3 regions of the Pseudarthrobacter sp. NPDC058362 genome follow, and region 1 is predicted to be linked to each of the others. Evidence: riboswitches for the same ligand, from Rfam matches in the RefSeq annotation. Region 1 holds a riboswitch; each other region holds the start of a gene.
The links. Region 1 has a riboswitch for thiamine pyrophosphate ahead of ACFWIX_RS10320 (bifunctional hydroxymethylpyrimidine kinase/phosphomethylpyrimidine kinase). Riboswitches for the same ligand answer to the same signal wherever they lie in the genome.

Region 1 (4,006 bases):
ATTCCGAGGAGCCTGGCAGCAGGCGCCGCCGCCGCAGCCGTGGCCGCCGTGGCCGCAGCCGCTCCGACCGTGACGGCGAAGCCGCGGACGGCCAGGAAGACGAAGACACCGCCGATGAAGACACCGCCGGACCGGTCGAAGAAGGCGTAACGTCGCGACGGCGCCGCCGCCGTCGTCGCGGCGACCAGGACCTTGAACTCACCGGCGGCGAGGACGACGACCCGCCCAACACGGTTACCCGCGTCCGCGCACCCCGCCCCGCGAGCGACATTCCCGTCAGCAACCGTGTCACCAGCGTCAAGGGTTCCACCCGCCTGGAAGCCAAGAAGCAGCGCCGCCGCGAATCCCGCGACACCGGCCGTCGCCGCACCGTCATCACCGAGGCGGAATTCCTGGCACGCCGGGAATCCGTGGACCGGCAGATGATCGTCCGGCAGCGCGACGACAGAATCCAGATCGGCGTCCTGGAAGACGGCGTCCTGGCCGAGCACTTCGTCTCGAAGACCCAGCAGGACTCACTGATCGGCAACGTCTACCTGGGCAAGGTCCAGAACGTGCTGCCCTCCATGGAGGCCGCGTTCGTAGACATCGGCCGCGGCCGCAACGCCGTCCTTTACGCCGGTGAAGTCAACTGGGACGTTGTGAACCTGGAGGGCAAGCAGCGCCGAATCGAGAACGCGCTGAAGTCCGGCGACACCGTCCTGGTGCAGGTCACCAAGGACCCCGTGGGCCACAAGGGCGCCCGCCTCACCAGCCAGATTTCGCTGCCGGGCCGCTACCTGGTGTACGTCCCGGGCGGGTCAATGACCGGAATCTCCCGGAAGTTGCCGGACGTGGAGCGCAACCGCCTCAAGCGAATCCTCAAAGACCGCCTGCCGGAGCATGCCGGCGTCATTGTGCGCACGGCCGCTGAGGGTGCCTCCGAAGAAGAGCTGACGCACGACATCAACCGCCTCCGCGCGCAGTGGGAAGGCATCGAAAACCAGTCGAAGTCCACCAAGATCCTTGCCCCGGAACTGCTCTACGGTGAACCGGACCTGACCATCAAAGTGGTCCGTGACGTCTTCAACGAGGATTTCTCCAAGCTGATCGTTTCCGGCGAGGAAGCCTGGGACACCATCGAGGCCTATGTGACCTACGTGGCTCCGGACCTGGTAGGCAGGCTGGAAAAGTGGACCCAGGACCAGGACATCTTCTCCGCCTGGCGTATCGACGAGCAGATCCACAAGGCCCTCGAGCGCAAGGTCTTCCTGCCCTCGGGCGGCTCCCTGGTGATCGACCGGACCGAAGCCATGACCGTGGTGGACGTCAACACCGGCAAGTTCACCGGCAGCGGCGGCAACCTCGAGGAAACCGTCACCAAGAACAACCTCGAAGCTGCCGAGGAAGTTGTCCGCCAATTGCGCCTGCGTGACATCGGCGGCATCATCGTCATCGACTTCATCGACATGGTGCTCGAGTCCAACCGCGACCTGGTCCTGCGCCGCCTGGTGGAGTGCCTGGGCCGCGACCGCACCAAGCACCAGGTTGCCGAGGTTACGTCCTTGGGCCTGGTCCAGATGACGCGCAAGCGCATGGGTACGGGCCTCCTCGAGGTCTTCGGCGAGCAGTGCGAGGCCTGCGCGGGCCGTGGCATGATCACGCACGATGACCCAGTAGAGCACCGCCGCGCCAACACTGTGGCGGCTGAACACCACGTTCACCGTGCCGACAACCGCGGCGAATCCAGGGGCGAGGGTCCGCGCAACGAGAACCAGCGCGGCGACAGCAACCAGCCGGGCGGACGGGAGCGCAAGCGCCGGCGCGGCCGGGGCGGCCAGCAGGCAGAAGTGACGCCGGCGGCGGCACCCCCCGTCCAGCTCCACACGGTCCACCCGGACCCGTCCGACGCCGAACGCCACGCCAAGGCAGAGGCGACCCGCCTGGCCCTGGCCAACATCGCGGCCGCGGCCCATGCGGCGCACCTCCACGACGACGAGGTGGCAGCAAGCAAGCAGGCAGCATCAGCTGCCGCGCCCGCGGCGCCGGTGCCCGCTGAACGCGTCGCGGAAGCGGAAAAGCGCGACGCCGTTGCTTCCGCCCGGCCCGCAGCAGTGCTCACCTTCGGCGGCGAGAAGGTTGCGCTGCCGTTCGTGGAGCACACGGAAGAGCAGCAGCCCCAGCCTTCGCTCTCCCTGGACCGCCTGGCCGAGGCGTTCGCACACCTGGGCGGTCCCGTCAGCGAGGAGGAAGCTGCACCGGCAGCTGCCGCCGCCGAGCCAGCAGCACCCGCTGCTTTGGCCGTACCGGTTTCTGCAGCTCCAGCGGCTCCCGCAGGTGCGTCCGCGGAGAAGGACTACTCCGACCACACGCTGGAGCAGTCCCGCCAGCGGAGGCCGCGCCGCAACCGGAGCGCGAGCCGTGCCCAAGGCGCAGCCAACGCCACCACGGTGGAGCAGCACGAAAACGTGCCGGTCCCGGCCGCCGGGCACTCCCACGCGGCCAAGGCTCCGGAACCTGCCGCGGGCCCCGCGCCGGAAACAGCCCCGCCAGCCGCGAAGCAGGCGGAGGAGCCCATCATCCTCGGCGTCGGGGTGCCGGCCTCGGAGCTGTAGCCCGGGCAAGCGCCCTCCGGAAGTCCCCGTCTCATGGACTTTTCCCTCTGGAAACCCCGGGGGAGAAGTTCATAAGGCGGGGATTTCTGCGTCCGGGACGGCAAAAAGGCTAGGCTGGGAAACCGACACGGGGTGCCGCGCAGAGGGCGGCTGAGATCCAGACCCGTTGAACCTGTCCGGTTAGCACCGGCGAAGGGATGTCTCTTGTCATCGATCACTGTCCTGCCACAAGTGCGGGAAACTGGCGCCGCACTGTCCCGCATCCCGCGCGTCCTGTCCATTGCCGGCTCCGATCCCTCCGGCGGCGCCGGCATCCAGGCGGACCTGAAGAGCATCGCCGCCCACGGAGGGTACGGCATGGCTGCCATTACGGCGCTCACCGCGCAAAACACCCGTGGCGTGCAGGCAGTGCACGTTCCGCCCGCAGCTTTTCTGGCACAGCAGCTCGATGCCATCAGCGAAGACATTACGGTGGACGCGGTCAAGATCGGCATGCTCGGCGAGGCAGCGGTCATTGAAGTGGTGCGGGCCTGGCTCGAGAAGGCGCGCCCCGCCGTCGTGGTCCTCGACCCGGTGATGGTTGCCACCAGCGGCGCCCGGCTCCTGCAGGAGTCCGCCGAGGCCGCCCTGCGCGCCTTGTTGCCACTGGCGGACCTCATTACCCCGAACCTCGCCGAACTGGCGGTCCTCGTTGGCGAAGAGCAGCAGTCCACCTGGGCTGGGGCCCTGGACCAGGGCCGGCGGCTTGCCCGTGCAACCGGCGCGACGGTCCTGGTCAAAGGGGGCCATCTCGCAGGCCGGGACTGCCCGGATGCGTTGGTGGACACGTCCGGCCGGCTGTCCGCGGAAGTGGTGGAACTGCCGGGCGAGCGGGTCGCTACGTGGAACAGCCACGGCACGGGCTGCTCCCTGTCCTCGGCGATGGCCACAATCCAGGCCCGGCTCGGACATTGGGAAGCATCGCTTCGGGAGGTCAAGCCATGGCTGGCGGGCGCACTGGCTGCTTCGGGCCAGCTGTCGGTGGGAACGGGAAACGGCCCCGTGCACCATTTCCACCACCAGGACGTCCCGCGCCCTGAAGGTGCCTTCGCCCGGCAGCTCTGGGCGGACGCCGAGGACTACCTCGAGGACATTTTTGCCCTGCCCTTCATCCAGGCGCTGGCCGCGGGAAACCTGTCCGAAAGCGAGTTTGCGTATTACCTCGCCCAGGACGCCATCTACCTCAACGGCTACTCACGGGTGCTGGCCCGGACCAGCGCGCTGGCGCCCACGGAGGCCGAACAGTTGTTCTGGGCAGGCTCTGCGCAGCAATGCCTGGAGGTCGAGTCGGAGCTGCACCGTTCCTGGCTCAGCACCCGGCCGGCGCAGGGCGGACTGGGCCCCGTGACCAAGACGTACGTGGATCACCTGAC
Region 2 (4,006 bases), on a different contig from region 1:
AGCACCCGGTCCGGCGGCCCGTCCAGCAGCACAGCGGGGTCCGCAGCGGACCCCGGCTGCAGGACCACGATCCGGTCCACCAGGTCCTTCCAGACGGAGACACGGTGCTCCACCACCACCAGCGTGGCGCCGGTCTTGTCCAGGCAGCGGCCCACGGCGTCCCGGACCTCCAGCACGCCAGCCGGGTCCAGGTTGGCGGTGGGCTCGTCCAGCAGGACCAGCCCTGGGCGCATCGCCAGGATGCCCGCCAGCGCGAGCCGCTGTTTTTGCCCTCCGGACAGCGCAGACGTGGGGTGGTGCAGCGGCAGGTGGGAAAGTCCGACGTCGGCCAGCGCCTCGTGCACGCGCGCCCAGATGGCGTCACGGGGAACGGCCAGGTTCTCGGCGCCGAAGGCGACATCGTCACCAAGGCGCGAAAGAACCACCTGCGTCTCCGGGTCCTGCTGCATCAGTCCGGCGCGGCCGCGCCGGCCTCGGGGGGAAGCTCCATCGACCAGAAGGGAACCGGACTCGTCAGCGTCGCCGGCCTCGCCGTCGTCTTCCGCGTCCCCCAGCACCCCGGCGAGGGCGTGGAGCAGCGTGGACTTGCCGGCACCCGACGGGCCGAGCAGGAGCACACGCTCCCCCGGCTCGATGTCCAGGTCAAGGCCCTGGACGGCCGGCTTGGTGCGCCCGGCGTGCCGCCAGCCCCAGCCGCGGGCGGCCACCGCGGCGGGGCGGACGGCGGAGGCGCTGCCGGAAGGTTCCGACATCAGGAGAAGACGGGCTCCGTGGCCGCCTTGCGGGAGGCGAAGGGGCTCAGGACGCCGGTCCGGGCGAGGCCGCGCGTGGCGATCCAGGACAGCGCACCGGCGATGATCGCACCGGAGATGCTGGTGAACAGGATGTACGCGAACTTGTCGCCGGCGGAATAGGCGATGTTCCAGCCCCACGGGGAGAACGAATCGTTCAGCCCGCAGAACAGGCCGGCAGCGGCGCCCGCGATCAGTGCCACCGGCAGGTTGAATTTCCTGTAGACGAAGATCGCGAAGATGATCTCTGCGCCGAGGCCCTGGACGAACCCGGAGAACAGCACCGACGTGCCGTACTGCGACCCCATCAGCAGCTCGCCCGTGGCTGCGACCGTCTCGCAGAACAGCGCCGCGCCGGGCTTGCGGATGATGAGCATGCCCAGGACGGCCGGAATCATCCAGCCGCCGGCGATCAGGCCGGTCAGGGGCGGGTAGACGGCGTTCATCGGGCCGGACACTGCCAGCGCGCCCTGGGACCAGGCCCAGAAAATGACGCCGCCGGCGATGGCGATCAGCGCCGCCACCACGATGTCCACGACGCGCCAGGACTTGCCGGGGGTCTTCTTGATTGCTGCAGTTGCCATGGTGATCCTCCTGGGTAACAGGAGGGGAAAGTGCTCCCGGCAACCGCGTTGGACGGTGTTGCCGGGCACTTCGAGAACTCGACTCCCTTACGCCGGTACTAACCGGATCAGGTTCGAGGGTCTGCGGCTTCCCGCACTCTCAGCGCCCGGACGGGTTCCTGGCTGAGCCAGTGATGCCCGACGGCGGCGCTCCCCTGTCGTTTGAATGATGTGTTTTCGAATGATGCGGCCCCTGAGGGCTGGTTCAGTTTACACCGCAGCGGCCAATGGCGGCGGGGAAAATTACGGCGCCGGGCCGTTAGGCTGGGGTCAGTCCGTTTTCTGCCCGCAAGGAGTACAAGGAATGAACCTTTTCATTAAGCTGCTCGGCACCGGCATCTCGCTGGTGGCAGGCTTCGTCGGCACCAAGGTGGTCAACACCGTCTGGGAGAAGACCACAGGCCGGAAGCCTCCCACCGGCAAGGACGAGGATGTGCCCACCAGCCTGCACTCGGCCCTGACGTTCGCCCTGATCTCCGCATCGGTGAGCACCGTCATCCAGGTCCTGGCGAACCGCGGCACCCAGCGCGCCATCACCCGCTTCGCCAAGAGCCAGGACATCGTTTAGCCCCGCGCTTCAATCTGCCGCCGGCAACCCGCCTCACTCATTCCTCGGGAGGCGGGTTGCCGGCGGCTTTCTGCACCACGGCTTCGAGCTCGTCCGAGGTCAGCAGTTCCCGGTGCAGGTGCTTGGTCCGGTAACCGGCCCGGCCCACCATGTGCGCGGAGACCGGCACCGTCAGTAACTGGAAGATCCAGGCCACCAGCAGCACGGGCCACACCCACCAGGTGCGCAGCTGCAGCCCGATCGCCGCCAGCAGCAGGAACAGTCCCAGCACCTGCGGCTTCGTGGCGGCGTGCATCCGGCTCAGCAGGTCCGGAAACCGCAGCAGGCCTATGGCGGCGCCCAGCGACAGGGCAGCGCCGACCACCATGAACACCGCAGAAACGGCGTCCACCCAAGCATCAACGCCGGCGACAGTCTCGCCCACCGCCCGGTAGCCCGTCAGCAATTCAGGATTCATGCGGCTGCTCCCTTCTGTCCGCAACGAAGCGCGCCACGGTCACGGAGCCGACGAAGCCGATAATCGAGATGGCCACCACCAGCATCAGGTTGTTCAGGTGGCGGTTCACGGCCATGTCGATACACAGCGCTGCGCCCAGGATCGCCAGCAGGACGTCGGTGGCCAGTACGCGGTCCAGCAGCGAAGGTCCGCGGGCAATCCGGATAATGGCCCCGCCCGCGGCGAGCGACAGGATCACGGCCGTCACGGCCAGCACGGACTGCATCATGCGGCGGCCTCCCGTCGGACAATCTCAAGTTCGGCCGGTGTGCCCATGATCCTGATCAGCCCCGCTTCAATGGAAAGTACTTCGTTACGCAGCCTGGCCACGTCCTGCTCGGCGCTGATGTTCAGCCCGTGCAGATACAGGGTGGACGTGGAACGGTCCACCTCCACCACCAATGAACCCGGAATCAGCGAAATCACGTGCCCGGTGGCCGTCACCAGAAGGTCCTGGTGGCTTCGGAGCGTCACGGCGACGACGGCGTTCCTCACCCTGCGCCCACGGACCACCGCCAGGAAGAGCACCTGGGCACTTGCGGCGGCCACCTTTCCCAGGAAGGCAAAGGCGAACGGTACGGCGTACAGGATGTTGAACCGGCCGCTCAGTTCGACGGGCGGCAGGTAGAACAGCCGGGCCACGGCCACCGCGAGCAGCGCACCGAACAGCAGGTTCCCCGGACTGAAGTCCTGCCACAGCGCGCCCCAGACAATCACGAGCCACACCAGCAGGGGAAGCTCCTGGCGCAGCGAAATCCGGCGGCGGCTCATTTCCCTCCTCCGGCAGTGGTGATCCGCGGGACGAAGGTGTCCGTGCCCAGCACGGCCTGCACATAGTCGGTCCGGTCCAGCATGTCCTGGGCGGCCTGCCCCGCCAGCGTAAAGAGCGGCCCCGCAAAGATTGTCAGTGCGACGCCGAGCGCCACCAGCCCCAGGGTGGAACCCACCATGGTCCGCGGCAGCACGACCGTGTGCGGCTGGCCGGTATCACCCGTGCTGCTGGCAGCGCCGGAGCCGGCCACCGCTCCCCCGGCCCCGCCGGAAACCGCCAGCAGCACGGGATCCGGATGTTCGGCGTCGGACGGTTTGCGCCAGAAGGCCCTGTTCCACACGCGCGCCACTGCGAGGAGGGTGAGCAGGCTGGTCAGTACGCCGCCCGCCACCAGCACGTACGCCAGCGGCGTGCCCAGGGCGATCCCGGCCTGGATCAGACCGGCTTTGCCCAGGAAACCGGAGAACGGCGGGATGCCCGCCAGGTTCATGGCCGGGATGAAGAACAGCAGTGCCAGCAGCGGTGATAGCTTGGCCAGACCGCCCAGTCGGTCCACGGAGGAACTGCCGCCGCGTCGCTCAATCAGCCCGGTCACCAGGAAGAGGCTGGTCTGGATGGTGATGTGGTGGGCCACGTAGAACACGGCCGCACCCAGCCCCGCGGCGGAGGACATCGCCAGGCCGAACACCATGTACCCGATGTGGCTGACCAGCGTGAAGGACAGCAGACGCTTGATGTCGCTCTGCGCCAGGGCAC
Region 3 (4,006 bases), on a different contig from region 1:
TTCCACGGTGTCCAGCGCCATGCGCTCCATGCGGTTTGCCAGTTGATCCGAACCGGCCATAATCCCGGGCAGCAGCGGCAGGGCCGCACGGGCCCAGTCGGGGACTCCGCCGCCGCTGCATAGCGACTCGCAGATCACCAGGACGAAACGGTCCACAAGCCGGCGCAGTGGAGCCGTGGTGTGGGCGTAGGACGCACCGATGGCCGACTGGACCGCATCCCCGGGGACAGTGCCGTCGAAGGCGGTGTAGGCGGCGCCGCGGAACAGCATTCCGGCGGAGTGCAGGATGGCAAGCTGGCGCGGCTCCGTGGGGTCCAGGGTGCGGAGGTATTCGCCGTAGCTGATCTTTCCGTTCCAGGGCTTTCCCAGAACTTCGGTCTGGAGCCGGAAGTGGTCCAGGGATCGGCTGTCGGGCTCGGGCATGGTGCGCAGGATACCCACCTTGCCGTCCAGCATGAGGCGGGCGGCGGCCATCCCGGTCATGAGGGAAATCTGTGCGTTCCAGTCCTCCACGGGAAGCTGCGGGGCGGCGGCAATCCGGTAGCCGCCGTCGGGGAGCTGGACGATCTCCTGGTCCGGCATGTTCAGGCTGGCGCCGCCCCGCTCGCGCTCCAGTGCCACGCGCTTGAGCCCTACCTCCTTGAGCAGCTGGAGGACCGGCGGCGCCGTGCCGGCGTCGAGCTCCTTCTGGGCGCCCTTGTAGCTGAGCTTGTCACGGCTGCGGACGCGCGCCCGGCGCACGGTCACGGCAGTCACTTCCGCGGCGTTGTCCAGCTGGAAGTCCCAGACGAACGCCGGGCAGTCCTGGTCCGGCAGCAGGCTGCCGGCACCTTCGCTGATGACCTCCGGGTGCAGCGGGATCCGGCCGTCCGGGGCGTAGAAAGTTTGCCCCCGGCGCCGTGTTTCGGCATCCAGCGGCCCTCCCGGCCGGACAAAAGCGGGAACGTCGGCGATGGCGTACAGCACCCGGTAGCCGTCCTCGGCAGGCTCAATGAACAGGGCCTGGTCCAGGTCCGTGGAGGATTCCGGGTCAATAGTGATGAATGCGACGTCCGTCAGGTCGTAGTCGGGCATGTCCAATGAGGCCACGGCCGCTTCGGCGTCCGCGAGGACTTCCGTTGGGAAGCCGGCGGGCAGTTCCAGCTCGGTGCGCAGCGCGCTCAAGGCCTCCTCGAGCGCGTTTTTGTGCTCGTGGACATTGGGGGCCAACCGATGATGCGACACGAAAATCAGCCTAGCCCGAAACCACCGGAACGAGGAACAGCGGGGCTAGCGCGCGGCGTCCAGCGCCGCGAGCAGCGAGGCTGCAGCCGCGGCCGGGTCCGGCGCCTCCGTGATGGCGCGGACCACCACGATCCGGCGGGCCCCTGCAGCGACCACCTTGTCCACGTTGCCGTGGTCGATTCCGCCGATGGCAAACCAGGGCAGGCCGGCCGGCGCGGCGGCCGCGGCGTGCCTGACCAGGTCGAGGCCGACGGCGGCCCGGCCGGGTTTCGTGGGCGTCGCCCACAGCGGACCCACGCAGAAGTAGTCCAGCCCGGCCGGTCCCGAGGCAGCGGCCACCGCTGCATCCACCTGCTCCGGCGCGTGCGTGGACTGCCCGATCGCCGCGCCGCCCAGGAAGCTGCGCGCGGCCTTGAGGGGGAGGTCCTTCTGGCCGACGTGGAACACTGGCGCCCCGGAAAGGGAAGCGATGTCCGCGCGGTCGTTGACGGCCCACAGCCGGCCGTGGCGTTCGGCAGCTTCGCGCAGCACGTCGAGCAGCTCGAGCTCCTCGGAGGCCTCGATGGTTTTGTCCCGGAGCTGGATGATGTCCACGCCGCCGGCGAAGGCCTCATCGACAAAACGGGCAAAATCGCCCTGGCCGCGTCGGGCATCGGTGCAGAGGTACAGGCGGGCGGACGCCAAGGCGGCAGCGGGGGACACATTCATGGCTGCAAGCCTAGTTCCTCTAAACTGGCCTCGTACTGCGGGAGCCTGCGGCGGCTGTCATAAAAGCGCCGGGCTGAGAGGGCGTCAGAGCCGACCGCTTGACCTGATCCGGTTAATACCGGCGTAGGGAAGGAACCATATGGGCAACCCCACCGTTGGGTCCGGCGCTGCCGCGGATGGCGTGGTGCGTGCCGACGTCGCCGTTATCGGCGGCGGGGTGGTCGGCCACAGCATTGCCTGGGAGGCCCGCCGGTCCGGCCGGTCCGTGGTGCTGGTCGATGACGCCCCCGGCACCGGCGCCAGCTGGGCGGCGGCCGGGATGCTCGCCCCCGTCAGCGAGCTTCACTACCAGGAGGAAGGCCTCCTGGAGTTGATGCTGGAATCCTCCTCCCGGTGGCCGGGTTTCGCGGCCGCCCTCGCCACCGCCGCGGGCATGGACCCCGGATACCTCACGACGCCGACCCTCGCCGTCGGCGTGGACGCTGCGGACCGGCGGGCGCTGTTGGACCTTCGGGCCGTGCAAAAGGCCAACGGCCTCGACGTGGAGCCCCTCACGGTCCGGGAGGCCCGCCGCCGGGAGCCGCTCCTGAGCCCGGCGATCGCCTGCGCCCTGGACACCCCTGCCGACCACCAGGTGGATCCGCGGCAGCTGGTGGCCTGCCTCCGGCTGGCGCTCTCCCGGCATACAGACGGCGACGGCGGGGCCGGCACCCGGGTGGCGGGCGCCGTCGACGGTTACGCGGTCCCGGCCCGGGCCGCTGAACTGCTTTGGAAGGACGACGGCGTGGCCGGAGCCCTGCTGAAAGGCGGCGGAAAGGTCTTCGCGGGGGAGACCGTGGTGGCCAATGGCCTCTACGCAGGAGCGCTCGGCGGACTGCCAGCCGGGCTGGCCCTGCCGCTGCGTCCCGTGCACGGCGACATCCTGCGGCTCGCCGTGCCGGAACACCTTCGCCCGCTGGTGACCGCCACGGTCCGGGGCCTGGTCCATGGCGTGCCCGTCTACCTGGTGCCCCGGCAGGACGGAACCGTGGTGATCGGCGCCACCCAGCGCGAGGACGCCCTGGGCGGAACGGCTCGCTTGGAATCCGGTGCAGGTCAGGACGCCGCGTCCGACGGTGCGGTGTCCGCCGGCGGGGTCTACCAGCTCCTCCGGGACGCCCAGGCGCTGGTACCCGCCGTCGCCGAACTGGAATTGCTCGAATGCACAGTGCGGGCCCGTCCCGGAACCCCGGACAATGCGCCACTGCTGGGCCGGGTCCCGCTGCCTGACGGCGCAGTGGGACACGTCCCCGGGGTCATCGTCGCCACCGGCTTCTTCCGCCACGGCGTGCTGCTGGCACCCGCTGCCGCGGCTATTTGCCGCGCCCTGCTGGATGGCAGTCAAGACCCCCGCTGGGCAGCGTTCAACCCTGCCCGGTTTTCCGCAGCCGCATCACGCCACGACACCAAGGAGAGAGCATGAATATCATCCTGAACGGAAGCCTCCGCGCCGTGCCGGACGGCGCCTCCATTGCTGCGCTGGTCAGCGATATCACCGGCCGGCCGCTGGCAGCAGACGGCCAGGCCGCGGACGGGCGGAAGCTTGGCGTGGCGGTGGCGCAGAACGCGCAGGTGGTGCCGCGGAGCCAGTGGTCCGCCACGGCGCTCGCCGAGGGCGACGACGTTGAACTTGTCACCGCAGTCCAGGGAGGCTGACATCATGACCCAAATAACGAACGCACCCGCCGGCGCAGAATCCGACGTTGCCGACACCTTGGTGATCGACGGAGTCCCGCTGCACTCGCGGCTGATCATGGGGACCGGGGGAGCGCCCAGCCTGGACGGGCTCGGCGCTGCGCTGCTCGCCTCCGGTACAGCGTTGACCACAGTTGCGATGCGCCGTTATTCCCCTGCGGAGACCGGCTCGCTGTTCCAGCTCCTGGTGGACCACGGCATCCGGGTGCTGCCCAACACGGCGGGCTGCTTTACAGCCCGTGATGCCGTCCTCACCGCTGAGCTGGCCCGCGAAGCCCTGGAGACGGATTGGGTCAAGCTGGAAGTCATCGCTGACGAACAGACCCTCCTGCCGGATGCC

Region 2: it holds a riboswitch for thiamine pyrophosphate, as region 1 does, so the genes downstream of both, ACFWIX_RS00215 (ECF transporter S component) here and ACFWIX_RS10320 (bifunctional hydroxymethylpyrimidine kinase/phosphomethylpyrimidine kinase) in region 1, are expected to answer to the same signal.
Region 3: it holds a riboswitch for thiamine pyrophosphate, as region 1 does, so the genes downstream of both, thiO (glycine oxidase ThiO) here and ACFWIX_RS10320 (bifunctional hydroxymethylpyrimidine kinase/phosphomethylpyrimidine kinase) in region 1, are expected to answer to the same signal.

The regions. Positions count from the first base shown of each region.
Region 1 covers NZ_JBHXIW010000004.1:132,812-136,817, forward strand. The annotation lists gene ACFWIX_RS10315 (Rne/Rng family ribonuclease) at 1-2,594, shown strand, start outside; TPP riboswitch at 2,713-2,809, shown strand; gene ACFWIX_RS10320 (bifunctional hydroxymethylpyrimidine kinase/phosphomethylpyrimidine kinase) at 2,799-4,006, shown strand, end outside.
Region 2 covers NZ_JBHXIW010000001.1:46,181-50,186, reverse strand. The annotation lists gene ACFWIX_RS00220 (ABC transporter ATP-binding protein) at 1-752, opposite strand, end outside; gene ACFWIX_RS00215 (ECF transporter S component) at 752-1,375, opposite strand; TPP riboswitch at 1,442-1,581, opposite strand; gene ACFWIX_RS00210 (DUF4235 domain-containing protein) at 1,719-1,982, shown strand; gene mnhG (monovalent cation/H(+) antiporter subunit G) at 2,020-2,439, opposite strand; gene ACFWIX_RS00200 (monovalent cation/H+ antiporter complex subunit F) at 2,429-2,707, opposite strand; gene ACFWIX_RS00195 (Na+/H+ antiporter subunit E) at 2,704-3,249, opposite strand; gene ACFWIX_RS00190 (Na+/H+ antiporter subunit D) at 3,246-4,006, opposite strand, start outside.
Region 3 covers NZ_JBHXIW010000001.1:846,133-850,138, forward strand. The annotation lists gene ACFWIX_RS04070 (RNB domain-containing ribonuclease) at 1-1,224, opposite strand, end outside; gene thiE (thiamine phosphate synthase) at 1,270-1,932, opposite strand; TPP riboswitch at 1,960-2,079, shown strand; gene thiO (glycine oxidase ThiO) at 2,072-3,394, shown strand; gene thiS (sulfur carrier protein ThiS) at 3,391-3,627, shown strand; gene ACFWIX_RS04090 (thiazole synthase) at 3,632-4,006, shown strand, end outside.